Regions from separate parts of the Nocardioides seonyuensis genome, predicted to be linked through region 2. Evidence: riboswitches for the same ligand, from Rfam matches in the RefSeq annotation. Region 2 holds a riboswitch; the other holds the start of a gene.
What was found. Region 2 has a riboswitch for cobalamin ahead of EXE58_RS20350 (VWA domain-containing protein). Riboswitches for the same ligand answer to the same signal wherever they lie in the genome.
Positions count from the first base shown of each region.

Region 1: it holds a riboswitch for cobalamin, as region 2 does, so the genes downstream of both, EXE58_RS14820 (ABC transporter substrate-binding protein) here and EXE58_RS20350 (VWA domain-containing protein) in region 2, are expected to answer to the same signal.

Region 1 is NZ_CP038436.1:3,053,839-3,058,247, forward strand. Features, by position in the region: gene EXE58_RS14810 (ABC transporter ATP-binding protein) at 1-527, opposite strand, end outside; gene EXE58_RS14815 (FecCD family ABC transporter permease) at 524-1,576, opposite strand; gene EXE58_RS14820 (ABC transporter substrate-binding protein) at 1,580-2,545, opposite strand; cobalamin riboswitch at 2,640-2,794, opposite strand; gene EXE58_RS14825 (siderophore-interacting protein) at 2,849-3,634, shown strand; gene era (GTPase Era) at 3,634-4,409, shown strand, end outside.
Region 2 is NZ_CP038436.1:3,449,753-3,454,161, reverse strand. Features, by position in the region: gene cobA (uroporphyrinogen-III C-methyltransferase) at 1-328, opposite strand, end outside; gene EXE58_RS20350 (VWA domain-containing protein) at 328-2,442, opposite strand; cobalamin riboswitch at 2,483-2,626, opposite strand; gene cbiE (precorrin-6y C5,15-methyltransferase (decarboxylating) subunit CbiE) at 2,659-3,894, shown strand; gene EXE58_RS16735 (cobalt-precorrin-4/precorrin-4 C(11)-methyltransferase) at 3,928-4,409, opposite strand, start outside.

The DNA of each region.
Region 1 (4,409 bases), 400 kb from region 2:
TGCTGGTGGCCGAGGTCGAGGGCGCTCGTGGGCTCGTCGAGCAGCAGGACCCGGGGTTCCTGGGCCAGTGCGCGGCCGAGGACCACTCGTTGCAGCTCGCCCCCGGAGAGGGTCGCGGCGGGACGTCCGGCCAGGTCGGTGAGGTGGAGGCGGACGAGCAGGTGCTCCACGAGGTCCCGGTCGCGGGCCGTCTCCGATCCCCAGCGGCTGCGGTGTGGAGTCCGACCCAGTGCGACCAGCTCGCGCACGCTGAAGCCCTCGGGCACGACGGGCTGCTGGGGCATCAGCGCGACGACCCGGGACATCCGTCGGCGCGAGGTCGACCCCGGGTCCAGGCCTGCCACCCGCAACCGGCCCCCGGCCCGCACCAGGCCGGCCAGGGCGTGGAGGAGGCTGGTCTTCCCGGCCCCGTTGGGTCCGACCACTGCCAGCCACTCGCCGGCGGCGAGGTCCAGGTCGACGTCCTGCAGCACGCGGCGCCCGGACCTGCTCACCGAGACGGCCCGCACCTCGACCACCGTGCTCATGCTGCCGCCCGGTTGCGGCGGAGCACGACGAGGAAGAAGGGCGCGCCGACGACCGCGGTGACGACCCCGATCGGCACCTCCGCAGGAGCCAGGGCCGAGCGGGCGGCGATGTCCGAGAGCACCACGAAGGCTGCACCGAGCAGGAGGGCCATCGGGACGAGGGTGCGGTGCGATGCCCCGAAGAGCAGGCGGACCGCGTGCGGGACGACGACGCCGACGAACCCGATGAGGCCGCTGACGCTGACCACGGCGGCAGTGCCCAGGGTCGCTGCCAGGACGAGGACCAGGCGCACCCGAGCGGGGTCGATGCCCAGGCTGGCGGCCTCGACGTCGCCGACGGCAAGCACGTCGAGGGCGCGACGGTGCAGCAGGATGACGCCGCACGAGACGAGCACGTAGGGCAGCACGAGCAGCACGTCGGACCACCCGTCCGTGCTGAGACGGCCCATCATCCAGGAGTACACCGCCAGCAGTGAGTCGTCGTACCGCTGCTGGACGAAGCTCTGCAGGGCGTTGAAGAAGGCCGCCACGGCGACTCCGGCGAGCACGATCGCGACCGCCCCGCCCTCGCCGCCCACGCTGCTGCCGAGGACGTACGTCGCCGCGACGCCGAGCAGGCCGCCACCGAACGCGAGCAGGGGGATGTCGAACGGACCAAGGCTGCCGCCCGACACGATGCCGAGCGTGGCGCCCAGGCCCGCGCCGCTGGACACGCCCAGCAGGTAGGGGTCGGCCAAGGGGTTGCGGAACGCGCCCTGGTAGGCGGCGCCGGCGCTCGCCAGGGTGGCTCCCACCAGGGCGCCGAGCACCACACGCGGCAGTCGGATCTGCCAGAGGATCGCCTGCTGCGTGGGAGTCAGCCCCGAGTCGACTGACACCAGCGGGAGGGCGTCGACGAGCTCGGCGAGGACGCCCCGCGACGTCAGGCCCGCGGGACCGACGAGAGCACCGGCCAGCGCCGCCGCCAGCGCGACAGCGCTGGCGGCGACGAAGCCGGGGACCCGCAGCCGAGGGGGGCTGGCGACCGCCGTCACGGCGAGGTCACCCACGGGTCAGTTCGCTGGCGCGTGCTCGGAGACGAGCGCGGCGATGGTCTCGGCGAACTCCACGACCCGAGGTCCCCAGCGGCTCGTCACGTCCTCGTCGAGCTCGATGATCCCGCCGTTCTCGACGGCGTCGAGCCCCTTCCAGCCGGCGCGCTCGGCGACGTCCTCGGGGTGGATGTCACAGCACTCGGAGTCGGCCAGCAGCACGAAGTCGGGGTCGGCCGAGACGACGTACTCGGCCGAGAGCTTCGGGTAGAGGTCGCCGTCCTTGGCAGCCGCGTCGGCGATGTTCTCCAGACCGAACAGGCCGTACACCTCGCCGATGAAGGTGCCGCTGCTGGCGGTGTAGAGGTCGGGGGAGAGCTCGTGGAAGTAGGTCAGCCCCGACACGTCCGGGGCGGAGGCCACCGCCTCCTCGACGCCCTGCTGGGTCTCCGCGACCACCTGCGCCGCCTCGGCGACGTGACCGGTCGCGGCGCCCACGCGTTCGATCTGGGCGTAGGCCTCGTCGAGGTCGCTCGCCGACGGGAGCAGGAGGGTGGGCACCCCGGCGTCCTCCAGGCCGGCGACCAGGTCGCCGCTGTCGCCGGCGGAGATCACCAGGTCGGGCGCGTGGCCGAGGATCGCCTCGACGTTGGGCTCGTAGCCGGAGAGCTTCGTGGACGGGACGCCCTCGGGGTGGTCGGACTGGTCGTCCACGGCGACCACCTGGTCGCCTGCACCGACGGCCCACAGCATCTCGGTGGCGGTCGGGCTCAGGGAGACGATCGACTCCGGTCGGGCGTCGACCGTGATCTCGGTGAGGTCGCCTTCCTGCCCGGACGCGACGGTCACCGGGAAGCTGGCGTCGGTGGTCTGGTCGCTGCTGGGCCGGTCGGCCGAGCCGTCCCCGGCGTCGGCCTGGCCGCATGCCGCGAGCAGCGAGGCAGCGAGGAGCAGTGCGCCTGAGCGCGCCGCGAGGTGATGGGACATGGTGTTCCTCCGGTTTCGTGCGGAGGACGAGAGAAGTCGGCCGCCGAAACCAGGTGGTCCCGCCTGCACGACTCACCTTCGTCCGAGGCGAGTTGCGTGGACCACGGAGTCAGGTGACCTGGCTCGTCCGGCCCCAGACATCGATCGGGGCCGGCTTCACAGTTGCGGGACAGCGCCGGTTTCTCACCGGACTTCACTGAGCGCCGTGGCGCCCTCCTGGGAGGGCGCACGTACTCTAGCGAACAGCGTCTGCGGTCGGGCACGGGGGCTGGACCGAGGAGCCGCGCGGCTAGCCTTGCCGGTGTGAGCACCCGCGCAGCGCGATACGAGGCGACCGTACGACGCCGTGAGTCGCTGTCGGACCACCTCGTCAGGCTGGTGCTCGAGCTCGAGCAGCCCGACGGCACGGAGGCCTTCACCTCGACGGGGGTGCCCGACGAGTGGGTCGGACTCGTGGTGCCCGGGCAGTTCCAGAGCCGCTACTACACCGTGCGCTCGTTCGCCGGGGGCGAGGTCACCCTCGACGTGGTCGTGCACGACGTCGGGCTCGTGACGGAGTGGGCGATGCGTGACTGCGTCGGTGACGCGGTGACCATCACGGAGCCGAAGGCGTCCTTCGACCTGCCTGCCGACGCCGAGTGGCTCCTCATGGTGGGGGACCTCACGGCGATGCCGGCGATGGCCCGTGTCGCCGAGGCCCATCCCGACCTGCCGACGCGGATCCTCGCGGAGGTCTCCGACGACATGACCGGCTACCTGCCGTCCGGTCCCGACGTGGCGTGGCTGTCGCCGCCGGCTCCCGGCCAGAGCGCGCTCGCCGAGGCCGTCGAGTCGCTGGAGTGGCCCTTGGGCCCCGGCTACTTCTGGATGGCGGGGGAGTCGGCGCAGATGCGAGCGATCCGCAAGCACCTGATGCGCGAGGTCAGGCTGCCGAGCTCCCACTACGACGTGATGGGCTACTGGCGCGCCACGGCCGGTCGTCAGCCGCGGGCAGTCGACCCGGGGCCGATCTGGCGAGCGGGCAAGGCAGCAGGCAAGACCGACGAGCAGATCTGGGCCGACTACGACGCAGCACGGGAGACCACCTGATGAGCGAGCACGACCGCGACTTCGACGTCAGCGGGGTGGCCCCCGCCGGCCCCGTCTACGGCACGCGACCCGAGGGCTTCCGCAGCGGCTTCGCCAGCTTCGTGGGGCGCCCCAACGCCGGGAAGTCCACGCTGACCAACGCCCTCGTGGGCAGCAAGATCGTCATCACGTCGTCCAAGCCACAGACGACGCGCACCGTCGTGCGCGGGATCGTCCATCGCGCCGACGGGCAGCTCATCCTCGTGGACACTCCCGGACTCCACCGTCCCCGCACCCTCCTCGGGGAGCGCCTCAACGACCTGGTCACGACGACCTGGGCCGAGGTCGACGTCGTCGCCGTGTGCTTCCCGGCGAACGAGAAGGTCGGGCCCGGTGACCGGTTCATCGTCAACGAGCTGGCCAAGGTGCGTCGTACCACCAAGATCGCGATCGCGACCAAGACCGACCTCGCGACTCCCGAGCAGCTCGCCGAGCACCTCGTCTCGATCGCCGAGCTCGGGCGGGAGACCGACACCGAGTGGGCCGAGATCGTGCCCGTCTCGGCAGTGTCTGGCGACCAGGTCCAGCTGCTCGCCGACCTGTTGCTCGCCCTGATGCCCGAGGGACCTCCGCTCTACCCCGACGGCGACCTCACGGACGCGCCGGAGGAGGCCATCGTCGCGGAGTTCATCCGCGAGGCGGCGCTCGAGGGCGTGCGCGACGAGCTCCCCCACTCCATCGCCGTGCTCATCGAGGAGATGAACCCCCGCGAGGGCCGGCCGGCGGACAAGCCGCT
Region 2 (4,409 bases):
CGTCGCCACCCTTGAGCCGTACGACGCGGCGCCCCGCGCGGGCGTGCTGGACGAGCAGGGCGTTGATGCTCTCCTGCGGGGTGAAGGCTTCACGTGGGAGCTTGCCGACGTCCACGATCTCAGCGTCGGACGGTGCCCAGCCCAACGCCTCGGAGGGGGCGAGGTGGTCGACCAGCAGCACGTCGGCCTGTTCGACGGCGGCGCGGCCAGCCACGGTCATCAGTCCGGCCTCGCCGGGGCCGCCGCCGACCAGCGCCACGGTGCCGGGGAGCAGGGGCGCGAGGGTGCCGGTCGAGGTGTGGGTCACGGTTCGGGTCGCGGTGCTCATCAGGCCACCCGTCCGTTCACGACGTCGACGAGGCCGGTGGCGCTGACGCGGGCCATGGGCACGTGCTCAGCTTCGAGGTGGCCTGCGAGGATGCGGGCGAGCCCGAGTCGCAGCGGTCCTTCCTCGCAGTCGACGACCACCCCGGGGACACCCAGCGCTGCCAGGTGCGCGGCGGCCTGCCGGGAGCGTGCCACGGCGTCGGTTCCTGCGGTGGCCCGGCCGTCGGTGACGACGACGAGCAGGGGGCGCAGGCGTGCATCGCGGAGCCGCTCCCGCCGGACGACGTCCGCCGCGGTGAGCAGCCCTGCGGCGAGCGGGGTGCGTCCCCCGGCGGGGAGGTCGTCGAGCAGGGCGACCGCCACCTCGATGGAGCCGGTGGGCGGCAGCGTGAGCTCGGCGTCGGTGCCGCGGAAGGAGACGAGCGCGACCTTGTCACGGCGTCGGTAGGCGTCGGTGAGCAGCGAGAGGATCGCGGCCTTCACCTGCGTCATCCGTTTGCGGGCGGCCATCGAGCCGGAAGCGTCGACGCAGAACAGGAGCAGGTTGGCTTCGCGGCCTTCGCGCACGGCGGTGCGCAGGTCGCTGGCGTGCAGGGTGAAGCGGCCCTCTGCCGTACGGGCGGTGTCGGAGGTGGCGTGGCGTTCGGCGGCGGCGCGCAGGGTCTCGACGAGGTGCAGGGCACCGGCTCCGTGGCCGGGTCGGGCCCCGACGCGGCGGCCGGTGTCGCCCAGGGCACGGCTGCGTCGGCCGGGGGTGCCGTGGCCGAGGCCGCCGACGGTGAAGAGGCGGGGTCGGTACGCGTCGCCGGACTTCACGGTGGTGGAGGTGCCGTCGCCGGTGGGCTGGGGTTGCTGGGGCGCGGGCGGCAGGATGGCGGCGATGTCGTCGGACGCTGCGCCTTGGGCGGGGTCCGGGTCGGTCGGCGTGGTGTCACCGGGGGCCGGGTCGGTGCTGTCGGTGTCACCGGGCTCGATGTCGGCAGGGGCCTCGGTGGGGCTCTCGTCAGAGGCGTCGGTGGCGTCGTCCGCCGGCGTGGGCCCCTCGGGCTCGGGCGGCTCGGGCAGGTCGTCGTCGCCGAGGATCTCGTCGAGCAGCTTCTCGTCGAGGCCGGGTGCGTCGAACGGGTTGCGGCGGCGTCGGTGCGGCAGGGCGAGCAAGGCGGCGGCGCGGATGTCGGCGCGGGTCACGAACCGGCGTCCGGCCCAGGCGGCGTGGGCGACGGCGGTGCGGGCGGTGACGATGTCGGCGCGCAGCCCGTCGACCTCGAACGCGGCGCACACTTCGGCGACCTTGAGCAGGGCCGCGTCCCCCAGGGTGACGTCGTCGATCCGGGCGCGTGCCTCGGCGATGCGGCGGGTGAGCTCGGCCTGCTGGGTGGCGTAGGTGGCGACGAAGGCGGCGGGGTCGCGGTCGAAGGCGAGGCGTCGGCGTACGACGTCGACGCGCAGGGCGGGGTCGCGGGGTGCCGCGACTTCGACGGTGAGCCCGAATCGGTCGAGCAGCTGGGGGCGCAGCTCGCCCTCTTCGGGGTTCATGGTGCCGATGAGGACGAACCGGGCGCTGTGGCCGATGGAGACGCCGTCGCGTTCGACGGTCACCTGGCCGGTGGCGGCGGCGTCGAGGAGCAGGTCGACGAGGTGGTCGTGGAGCAGGTTGACCTCGTCGACGTAGAGCACGCCGCGGTGGGCGCGGGCGAGCAGGCCGGGCTCGAACTCGACGGAGCCGGCGGTGAGCGCCTTCTCGAGGTTGAGCGAGCCGAGCACGCGGTCCTCGGTGGCGCCGACGGGCAGCTCGACGAGGCGTACGGGGCGGCTGACCACCGGGCCGCGGGCGGCGCCGGGGTCGGTGCTGAGGTCGGGCGAGGTGGCGTTGGTGTCGTGCGGGTCGGTGGAGAACCGGTCGCCGTCGTGCACGTCGATCCAGGGCAGCACGTCGGCGAGTGCTCGGACCGTGGTCGACTTGGCGCTGCCCTTCTCGCCGCGTACGAGGACGCCACCGATCTCGGGGCTGATCGAGGTAAGGACGAGGGCGAGGCCCATGTCGTCGAGACCGGAGGTGGTCGTGGGGTCGTACCCGCAGCCGACGACGGCAGAAAATGGATACTTCTGTGGCACGTTGAGGCTCCCGCTCGTAGGCCATGGATTGGCTCACGCGAGGCCGGTCTTCGGACTTGTCGAGTCACTCCTGACGGAGTGCTCGACTCACCGCAGCGGGCCTGTGCCGGACTCTCACCGGCTTCCCAGATTCTCCCCGTTGCTCGTCCCCACCGTTTCCGATGGCTGGGGCGCGGGGGCACCTCACGTGTTGGGCTGACGATAGCCTCCCGACTCGTGGATGACTTGACTCCCCCTCCTCGTGGACACCTCGTGACCGTGGTGGGAGTGGGGGCCGACGGGTCTCTCCAGCCGGCCGCGGAGAGGCTCCTACGGGAGGCAGACGTGGTCCTCGGCGGCCGACGCCACCTCGCCCTCGTGGCCCCGGTGCCGGGGCAGGAACGACGCCCGTGGCCCTCGCCGCTCGCGCCTTCCCTACCGGCTCTGCTCGACGAGCTGCGCGGTCGCCAGTTGGTCGCGCTGGCGTCCGGTGACCCGATGGTCTCGGGCATCGGCACGACGCTCGTACGCGCTCTTGGCGCCGAGGCCGTCCGGGTCCTCCCTTCGATCTCCTCCGTGGCCCTGGCACGCGCACGGATGCGCTGGTCGGCCGAGGAGTCGGTGGTCGTGACGCTGGTCGGACGACACGAGGCACGGGTGCTGCGGGAGGTCGCTCCGGGGCGACGGATCCTGGTCCTCACGTCCGGGTCGCCGACAGCCACGTTCGTGGGCCGGTTGCTGACCGAGACGGGCCATCCGGACGCTGTCATCACGGTGCTCGGGAACCTCGGGAGCGACGCCGAGTCGCGGTCGGTGAAGACCGCCCGGGAATGGGCCCAGACACCGGCGAGCGATGTCCCTGCGCTGCACGTCCTGGCCATCGAGGTCCCCGCGGACGCCGCGGGGTGGCGCTCGTCGTGGGTGGCAGGCTTGCCCGACGAGGCCTTCGAGAACGATGGGCAGCTCACCAAGCGCGACCTTCGGGCCTCGGCCCTGGCTCGTCTCTCCCCCGCGCCCGGTCAGCACCTGTGGGACGTCGGTGCAGGCGCCGGCTCGGTGGGCATCGAGTGGATGCGCTCACACTCCACCTGCCGTACGACCGCGGTCGAGGCGGATCCCGTGCGCGCCGCCCGGGTGGCACGCAACGCGACGCGTCTCGGCGTGCCCGACCTCCGTGTGGTGGAAGGTCCCGCCCCTGACGCGCTCGCCGGCCTCGAGCCTCCGCACGCGATCTTCATCGGCGGCGGAGCCACGCGCCCCGGCGTCCTCGACGCGTGCCTGGCGGCGCTGCGTCCGGGCGGACGCCTGGTCGTGCACGGTGTGACGCTCGAGACGGAGTCGCTCCTCGCCGACGCATACCGGACGCACGGCGGCGAGCTCACCCGCCTCGCCGTGGAGACGACGCACCCCGTTGGCAGATTCACCGGATGGACGCCGCTGCGGACCGTGACGCAGTGGAGCCTGCGCCTCTGAGCCCCTCGGAGGCGTCTTGCAGGAGACCGTGGTCTACAACGGTCGCTTCGTGAGCCTGTCCCGCTCACGGCTGTACAGGTACGACTCCCCTCCTGCGAGGGCAGGCGCCTCAGCCAGCGTGCGTCCGACCAAGATGACAGCCGCCTGTCGTAGCCCGGCCCCCTCCACCTGATCGGCAATGGTGTCGACGGTTCCGCGCAACACCAACTCCTCCGGCTGGCTGGCCCGGTACACGACCACCACCGGGCAGTCTCCCCCGACGACCGGTTCGAGCTCGGCCATCAGGGTCCGGGTCCGAGTGATCGCCAGGTGCAACACCAGGGTTGCGCCGGTGGCGGCGAACTGGGTCAGCGACTCCCCGTCTCCCATCGGGGTAGACCTTGCTTGAGTCCGGGTCAGCACCACCGATTGCGCCACCAGCGGCACCGTCAGCTCGCTGCCCACCCGGGCCGCCGCCGCCGCGTACGCGGCGACGCCGGGCGTGACCTGCCAGGTGACCCCGGCAGCGTCCAGCC